Regions from separate parts of the Rothia sp. HMSC071F11 genome, predicted to be linked through region 1. Evidence: predicted binding sites of a transcription regulator. Region 1 holds the regulator's gene; the other holds the start of a gene.
What was found. Region 1 encodes HrcA, which represses chaperone genes, less so after heat shock. Its sites were predicted from a motif close to TTNGCACTCGNNNNNNNCGAGTGCNAA; they were not measured.
Positions count from the first base shown of each region.

Region 1 (4,216 bases):
CATGCTCCGGTCCTGCGACACAGGCAAAGGTGTAATGTTTCGTTTATGCCCCTCCGGGCGAGTATCTTGAACCACAGAAATCCTGATTATTACTCGTCTATTTTGCTCTGCCGTACACATGCCTCAGTTGGTGCACCTGTACAACCTAAAATCCTTATTTATTGTAACGTGTTTTGCCGAACGCCTCGCCAGAGGCGCGGCATAGACAACCTGAGCTACTCACATTACCTTATTCAGTCAGAAAATCAATGAGCGACTCAACAGGTCCTAGCAGCGTAGGATCAAGATCGGAATAAGAGTCAACTCGGGAAAGAATACGTTTCCAGGCGTTTGCCACGTCTTCCTGGTTTTGATGTGGCTGTCCCAACCGACGTAGAATTCCTTTCTTCCAGTCCTCACCTCGAGGCACCTGCGGCCATGCCGGAATTCCGAAAACCTGCGGCTTGACGGCCTGCCAAATATCAATGAAAGGGTGCCCCACAATCTTAATATTTCCAGCAGCGCCGGGAACAGCTAAAGCCTCCGCCACAACACGTTCTTCCTTGGTGCCTTTCAGAAGATGATCCACAAGAATTCCAAGTCGTCGCTCTGGACCGGGGGAGAACTCTTTAACGGCAGTTGCTAAATCATCAACACCATGAAGGGGCTCGACCACAATACCTTCAACCCGCAGATCATGGCCCCACACTTTCTCGACGAGTTCCGCATCATGAAGCCCCTCAACCCAGATTCTGGATGCGCGCGCTACCCGTGCTGGAACGTTTTCAACTGCTACCGAACCAGAACGAGAAATTTTGCGCCCTGAGGTCTTTCGTGGTGTTGGGGCAACAATCTCAACCGGTTCGCCCTCAAGAAAGTACCCGATTCCTAAAGGAAAATTTTTGACCCGTCCGTGAGCGTCTTCAAGCCCGAAAAATATTTCTCCACCGATACGTTCGGCACGCACTACTTCGCCAACCCACCCGTTAAGATCCTCAAGGACCATCCCGCGTTTTAGTTCGACCCGACGAGGAGGCGCAGGCCTGTTATTCATTGAGGCACGCGATAGATCTTGTGCACCCCAAGCGTATCGTTCACTCATATCTTGCATCCTTCGTACAACGGCACCACGGATATTGCCTGGTTTCCGCAGGTTAGCTTTTGGCAGAACCCATCCAATTCTAAAGTATTGATAACTCGCTTCTGGCGAAAGACTAGTACCGCTAGGGGTTACCCGGCTATGATAAAAGTAGTTTTTAGCACTCTCTCAACAAGAGTGCCAGATTATGCTTTTCCAGATTATTAACCACCGATAGGGTCGCAAGGAGTACCATGTCACACGAACGCCGTATGCGCATATTGCAGGCAATCGTTGAAGACTACGTGCGCACAGGCGAACCCATAGGTTCAAAGACGCTGGCACAGCGCCACCATCTTCAAGTATCCAGTGCCACGATACGCAATGATATGGCAGCTTTAGAAGAACAGGGACTTTTGAGCGCACCGCACGCCAGCGCTGGGCGTATTCCTACAGAACAGGGATACAGGTTCTTCGTCGATGCTCTAGCCGCGCCGCGTGCTCTCTCTGCAACCCAAGTTTCGGCGTTACGGCAAATTCTTGAAAGCGCACACAGCGTAGAAGACATGATTGAAGCCGCCACCCGAACACTTGCCCATCTCACGCATCAGGTGGCGCTTATCCAGTACCCAACACGTAACGCTGGAACTCTCTTGCATCTTGAGTTCGTACCCCTAGATTCACGCACGCTCTTAGCATTGCTTATCAGTGATCTTGGCACAATCCACCGGGTTACCGTGATACTGCCAGAGACTACAGCCTTAGCGCATGATGAAACTGTGTCAGCTCTTGCAGCGATTAAAGAGAACCTGCTTAAAATGCTTCAGGGTTTACCTTTCGAAAACATAAGTGCATTGCTGCCAGAAGCGCATCATCCAGCGTTGCGAGGCCGCTCTCCGGAGCTCGCCGAAGCTATCGTGGATCATCTGCGAGCACAGCCTTATTTTGAACGAGATATTCGCTTCGCGATCTCTGGTACCTCAAACCTAGCACGAAGTCACGACGACTTCTCGGCGAGCATAGCTCCCATTTTGGATGCGCTCGAGGAACAGGTTACGCTGCTTCGCGTGCTGTCTCACGCATCGGTTCAAGAAGCCGGGTACAGTGTAAGGATCGGTCACGAGAATACGGAGCAAGCGCTTCAAGGAGCTTCTATTGTCACTGGTGAATACGATTCACCCGTTGTAGTTTCATACGGCAAACAACATTTACCAGACAATGAAGGCGCCTTGGGGAAGCATACGGCAAAACTTGGCGTGGTGGGTCCAGTCCGCATGGATTACCGTGGTAACATTGCGGCGGTGAACGCGGTAGCTCGCTATCTAGGTCATGTCTTAGGCACACGAGCATCATGACATCAAGCGGGTAACTCCTCAGAGCCCAACAAATTTACAGATTTTATATTGACACCATACCCGGAGCACTCCGGTACGAAAAGGATAGAAGAAACACGTGAGCGATCACTACTCAACTCTTGGAGTCTCAAAGGACGCAAGCCCCGAAGAGATTAAAAAAGCGTACCGTAAAAAGGCGCGTCAACTGCACCCCGATGTTAACCCATCCGAAGAGGCAGCCGAGGAGTTCAAACGTGTAACCCTCGCCTATGAAGTACTCTCAGATAACGAGAAACGCCGTAATTACGACGCTACCGGCGACGAACAGGGTCGTGCAGGATTCCCCGGAGGCGCAGGAGGATTTGGCGGCTTCGGCTCAGGAAGTTTCGGGTTCCAAGATCTTTTCGATATGTTTACCGGAGGCGGTGGACAAAGCGGTCCCGCGTCCCGCGTACGCCAGGGACAAGACGCACTTATCAACGTCTCAATATCCCTCAAAGACGCAGTTTTTGGCGTCGAAAAGACTGTAGAGCTTAACACGGCCGTCACTTGTAAATCCTGTGAAGGTGAAGGAACAGCTCCCGGAACCCACCCCGAAACCTGTGAGACCTGTCATGGCCAGGGATTCATGCAGCGCCGTGTTCAATCCATCCTAGGAACCGTCATGCAGCAGGTAGAGTGCCCCAGCTGTCAGGGATATGGCACCGTCATCAAACACCGCTGCCCAGAATGCCACGGACAGGGCCGTGTGGGCGAAAAACTCCCGCTGACCTTCACCGTTCCCGCCGGTGTTAATGACGGAGCCCGCATACGTCTGCGAGGTAAAGGCGAAGCTGGACTCAATGGTGGTCCCAATGGCGATCTTTATATTGATCTCAACGTTAAGCGCGATAAATACTTTGTTCGCGATGGTGATAATCTCACTACAACGGTGAATATTCCTATGGTCGCAGCCGTTTTAGGAACCACCGTACCCTTAGAAACCTTCGATGGGGTTCAAGAGATCACCATCCCTGAAGGCGCACAAAGCGGCGACATCGTAACTTTGAACGGCTTAGGTGTTACCCGCCTTCACTCCGATAAACGCGGAGACCTACAGGTACGTATTCAGGTCACAACACCGACCAATGTAAACTCCGAACAACGTGAGTTGCTCCAAAAATTCGCTGAACTTCGTGGAGAAGACTTGCACGAAGGCACCCACGTCAAACAAAAACATGGTCTTTTTTCGCGACTCAAAGACCAATTTAAATAGACAACATTCTTTGTATCCGAAGTGTTCTGAAAATCCTAGTACGGTAAGATGAAACACTTCGGATACAGCTTTATCAAGGATCTTATGAGCGCCCCCATTTTCTACATTACCGCCAAAGAGCTAGCCAGCTGCACGGCAGGGAGTACATTTACTCTAACTGGCCCGGAAGCGCATCACGCCAAGGTGAAACGCTTAGCTATAGGGGAGAACCTTGACCTTGCAGACGGCCAAGGGCATCGTATCCACGGTATTGTTTCAGCGATTTCCTCTAAAGGACTTGAAGTTACAGTCCAAAACCTAGATAAGGACGATAACAGCCTCTCAGTTTCCCTTGTGCAGGCACTCGCCAAAGATAACCGAGACATATTGGCAATTGAGACCGGCACCGAACTTGGAATTCGGAGCGTTATCCCGTGGAGTGCCGATCGCTCTATCGTGCGGTGGAAAGGGGAACGCGCTACTAAAGCTCACCAAAAGTGGCAAAATACTGTCTCTGCCGCCGCTAAGCAATCGCGTCGAGCGCTCATTCCTACCGTGGAAGAGCTGTATTCTTCGCAGGAACTCGCAGAA
Region 1 covers NZ_KV795756.1:490,805-495,020, forward strand. Annotated here, with positions in the region: gene HMPREF2554_RS06525 (DUF4870 domain-containing protein) at 1-3, opposite strand, end outside; gene HMPREF2554_RS06530 (DUF3097 family protein) at 230-1,081, opposite strand; gene hrcA (heat-inducible transcriptional repressor HrcA) at 1,312-2,412, shown strand; gene dnaJ (molecular chaperone DnaJ) at 2,510-3,646, shown strand; gene HMPREF2554_RS06545 (16S rRNA (uracil(1498)-N(3))-methyltransferase) at 3,731-4,216, shown strand, end outside.

Region 2 (4,216 bases), on a different contig from region 1:
CGTGGATCAGTGCCGAACCGCCACCGGATACGATGCCTTCTTCAAGAGCCGCGCGGGTAGAAGACACAGCGTCTTCGATGCGGTGCTTACGTTCCTTAGCCTCAACCTCGGTTGCCGCGCCCACCTTGATCACGCCCACGCCACCGGCGAGCTTCGCCAGGCGTTCCTTGAGCTTTTCGCGATCCCACTCGGAATCGACGGCCTCGATCTCTCGGCGCAGCTGCTGCACACGGTCTTCAACCGCTTCCTTGCTGCCACCGCCGTCCACAATCGTGGTGGTGTTCTTGGTGACGGTCACGCGGCGCGCCGAACCGGTTTCTTCGAGAGTTGCCTGAGCCAGGTCAATACCCAGTTCGGGGGTAATCACGATGCTGCCGGTCAGAATGGCGAGATCCTGCATAATAGCCTTGCGGCGATCGCCGAACCCGGGAGCCTTAAGCGCCACAACGTCGAGAGTTCCGCGGAGCTTATTCACCACGAGGGTGGACAGTGCTTCACCATCAACGTCTTCGGCGATAATGGTCAGCGGTTTTTTCGCCTGTACGACCTTCTCCAGCAGAGGCATAATCTCGGCAACAGTGGAGATCTTACCCTGGTAGAGCAGAATGAGGCTATCTTCAAGAACCGCTTCGCCACGCTCGGCATCGGTCACGAACGAAGGCGAAAGGTAGCCCTTGTCGAACTGCATACCCTCGGTAATATCAAGCTCAATCTCAGTGGAGGAGCCGTCCTCGATAGTAATGACGCCGTCCTGACCGACCTTCTCAAAAGCAGATGCCAAAAGCTCGCCGATCTGGTCGGACTGAGCCGAAATAGCGGCAACATGCGCAACTTCCGGGCCCTGTACCTCGCGGGCATCCTGAAGCAGACGCTCGGAGACCTTCTCAACGGCGGCCTCAATGCCACGCTTCACCTCCGCAGGTGCCGCACCGCTTGTTACGTTGCGCAGTCCCTCATTCACGAGTGCCTGCGCCAGCACGGTTGCGGTAGTCGTACCGTCACCGGCAACGTCGTTAGTCTTGGTGGCTACCTCTTTAGCGAGCTGCGCGCCCAAGTTTTCATAGGGGTCTTCAAGCTCAACTTCGCGGGCGATCGAGACACCATCATTCGTGATAACCGGTGCACCCCACTGTTTATCGAGCACAACATTGCGCCCGCGTGGGCCGAGGGTAACCTTGACCGCATCGGCGAGTTTATCGACGCCGGCCTGCAGGGACTTACGGGCGGCATCGTTGAATTCAAGCTGTTTAGCCATGAATATTCGCTACTCCTTGAGGGTTGTGAGCGTTCGATATCGTAGAAGGCGCACGTGCGCCAAATCCAGGTCAGGTATAGCGGATGCGCCGCGCGAGAAACCGGCGGCGCATCCTGCATATATGCGAAATTAGTCGACGATCGCCAGAACGTCACGAGCGGAGAGAATCAGGTATTCCTCGCCCTGGTACTTGACCTCGGTACCGCCATAGCGGGAGAACACGACTACGTCACCTTCGGCGATATCGACGGGAACGCGGTTGCCCTTATCGTCCACACGACCGGGGCCCACAGCTACTACGCGAGCCTCCTGCGGCTTCTCCTTTGCAGTTTCGGGAATAACCAGACCGGATGCGGTGGTCTGCTCAGCCTGCTCTAGTTTGACAACTACTCGGTCTTCGAGGGGCTTAATAGCCATAGGTATGCTCCTTTTTAGTCAGCGTTTTTAAAAATTTGTGAAGCGGTTTAGCCCTAGTGCCTGGGCGTTTAGCACTGCACCGCTTCGAGTGCTAAATTCAACTTTAGAATCCCGGCGGCACCCGGTCAAGAATGCGCGCCGTTTCGAGGGCGGCGTTTCGCGCACAGGATAATACGCGAGCGCCCCGTGAACCTGCCGCAGCATCCAAGCCTTCTGCATATGCTCATGCCACTACACTTAAGCCTATGGTTGATTTTGTGCCCCCGCCGCCGTTTGCATTGCCGCCCGAGCTGCCTTTTACCCGGCAGGCGTTAGATGCCGCGGATGCGCTTTTCCCCTATAGTCAAGAGCACTCGCTCGAACAGGTTACGCGGCTGCGGGCGCAGGGGTTCACGCCCGATGAGACCGCCAATATCCTCAGCCTTGTTAAGGCGCGCACTCGGGCGCTGTCAAAGTTCGGCGATAGGGCGCGCACTATGTTTTTGACCGAGCACGGCGCGCAGCAGGCGACTCGACCGATTGTTGCTGCCGAGCATGCGGCCGTGTTTGCCCGTGCCGGGGTTCGTTCGGTTGCCGATTTGGGATGCGGTATTGGCGCGGATTCGTTGGAGTTCGCGCGCGCATCCTTAGCGACTGTTTCTGTGGAGCTTGACCCGTTGACGGCATCTTTTGCTGCCGCAAATCTGGCGGATTTTTCGGGTTCACGGGTTGTGGTCGGTGATGTGACGAATTTTAACCCCGAGAGTTTTCGTGATGGCAACGGCAAGGTCGTGCAGGGCATATGGCTTGATCCGGCCAGACGTGATCTGACCGGAGTCGTAAAATCCCGTACAGAACGTATTTTTGATCCCGAAGCCTATTCTCCCCCGCTTTCGTTCGTAGTGGATCTGGCCAGAACTGGCATGCCGATGGGTGTCAAACTTGGTCCGGGGATGCCGCATGAGGCTATTGCGCGCCCCGAGGATATTCGTAGCGAGGCGAACCCCCATCCGCGTGTCACGGCGCAGTGGGTTGAGCATGAGGGTTCTCTCGTGGAGTTAGTGCTTTGGTTTAATGCTTTGGCTCAGGAGGGCGTTGCACGCACGGTCACGGTGCTGCGGCAGGAGGCGACGGGACAGGCTGAAGACAAGGGCCTGCGCATTCACAAAACCACGCTGAGGAGTCCCTATTCTGCGGAACAAGTAACCCCTGTTGATGAAAAGCAAACCCGGTTCCCCTCCCCCGGTGAGTACCTCTATGAGCCTTCCGGCGCGGTAGTGCGGGCGCATCTGGTGCAGGAGTTAGCCCAAGAGCTTGGGGCGAACCTGATTGATCCGCACCTGGCGTACCTCACGGCGGCAAAAGCTGTTCAGAGTCCGCTGGCACAGTGTTATGAGGTTCTTGAGGAAATCCCGGTGCATGAGAAACAGCTCAAAAAGTGGGTGCGCGAGCGCGGTTTTACGGCTTTGACGATCAAGAAACGCGGTGTTGATCTGGTGCCCGAGAAATTGCGTGCGACCCTGCTGGCAGGCGGTGCGGGCAAGAAATCAGGTAAGAAGGCCGCGAAGAATCAGGGCTATAACCCGGCGACTTTAGTGTTTACTCGAGTGGGGTCTGGGCAGCGGGCGCGGCGCATCGGGTGGCATGTGCGACCTGTAGATTTTTCTGATGCAGCGCAAGTCTCCGCCTCGGACACTAAGAGTTCTCTGGTCTAGCGGGTTTATGTGGGCGGCGTATCTACAAAACTATGATGACGGTGTGTGACGTTTTATGTCAGATACTTCATGTTCGTGTCGTATTTAGTTCATACGCACTCGAAAAAGCGTTGTTGTGGTCACCAACACCGTAGAATAAATGCAGTCACCCTAAGAAGGAGAGAGTTTTGATTCCGTTCGCTTCCTCGGCGCAATCCACTCTAGGCGTAGAGTGGGAGATCGCGCTGATTGACCAGCATACCGGAGAGCTGGTAGCGCGCGCTCAAGAGGTACTTACCCGTGTGGGCGAACGTTATCCTGAACTTTTGGAACCTTCCCTGGATCATGCTCATGTGACGGGCGAATTTTTGGAAAATACGCTTGAGATTATTACCGGCGTGTGTACTACAGTGCCGCAGGCGTGCCAGCAGTTGATCTCGGTGACCGATAAGATCCGTGAGGTTACTGATGAGCTGGGGCTTGATTTTTATGCGGCGGGCACGCACCCTACGGCGCATTGGCAGAAACAGCAGGTATCTGCGAAGAAACGGTACCAGCGTGTGGTGGGTCGCGGCCAGTACTGGGGTAGGCACATGGTTATTTTTGGCGTGCATGTGCATGTGGGCGTCGATTCACGCGATAAGGTTTTGCCTCTCGTGGATGCGCTCACCAACTATTGCGCGCATCTGCTGGGGCTTTCGGTGTCTTCGCCCTACTGGGACAGCGTGGATACCGGGTATGGTTCGCACCGCACGATGCTGTATCAGCAGCTGCCTTCAAATGGTCTGCCTTTCCATTTTGAAAATTGGCAGGAGTACAGCGACTATTTGCATGCGTTGGTGAAGACGGGCGCTATTTTAGAGGTCAGCGA
Region 2 covers NZ_KV795741.1:123,016-127,231, reverse strand. Annotated here, with positions in the region: gene groL (chaperonin GroEL) at 1-1,255, opposite strand, end outside; gene groES (co-chaperone GroES) at 1,385-1,672, opposite strand; gene HMPREF2554_RS03595 (class I SAM-dependent methyltransferase) at 1,918-3,366, shown strand; gene HMPREF2554_RS03590 (glutamate--cysteine ligase) at 3,534-4,216, shown strand, end outside.
Region 2: the regulator HrcA is predicted to act here: its motif matches at 1,741-1,767, upstream of groES (co-chaperone GroES).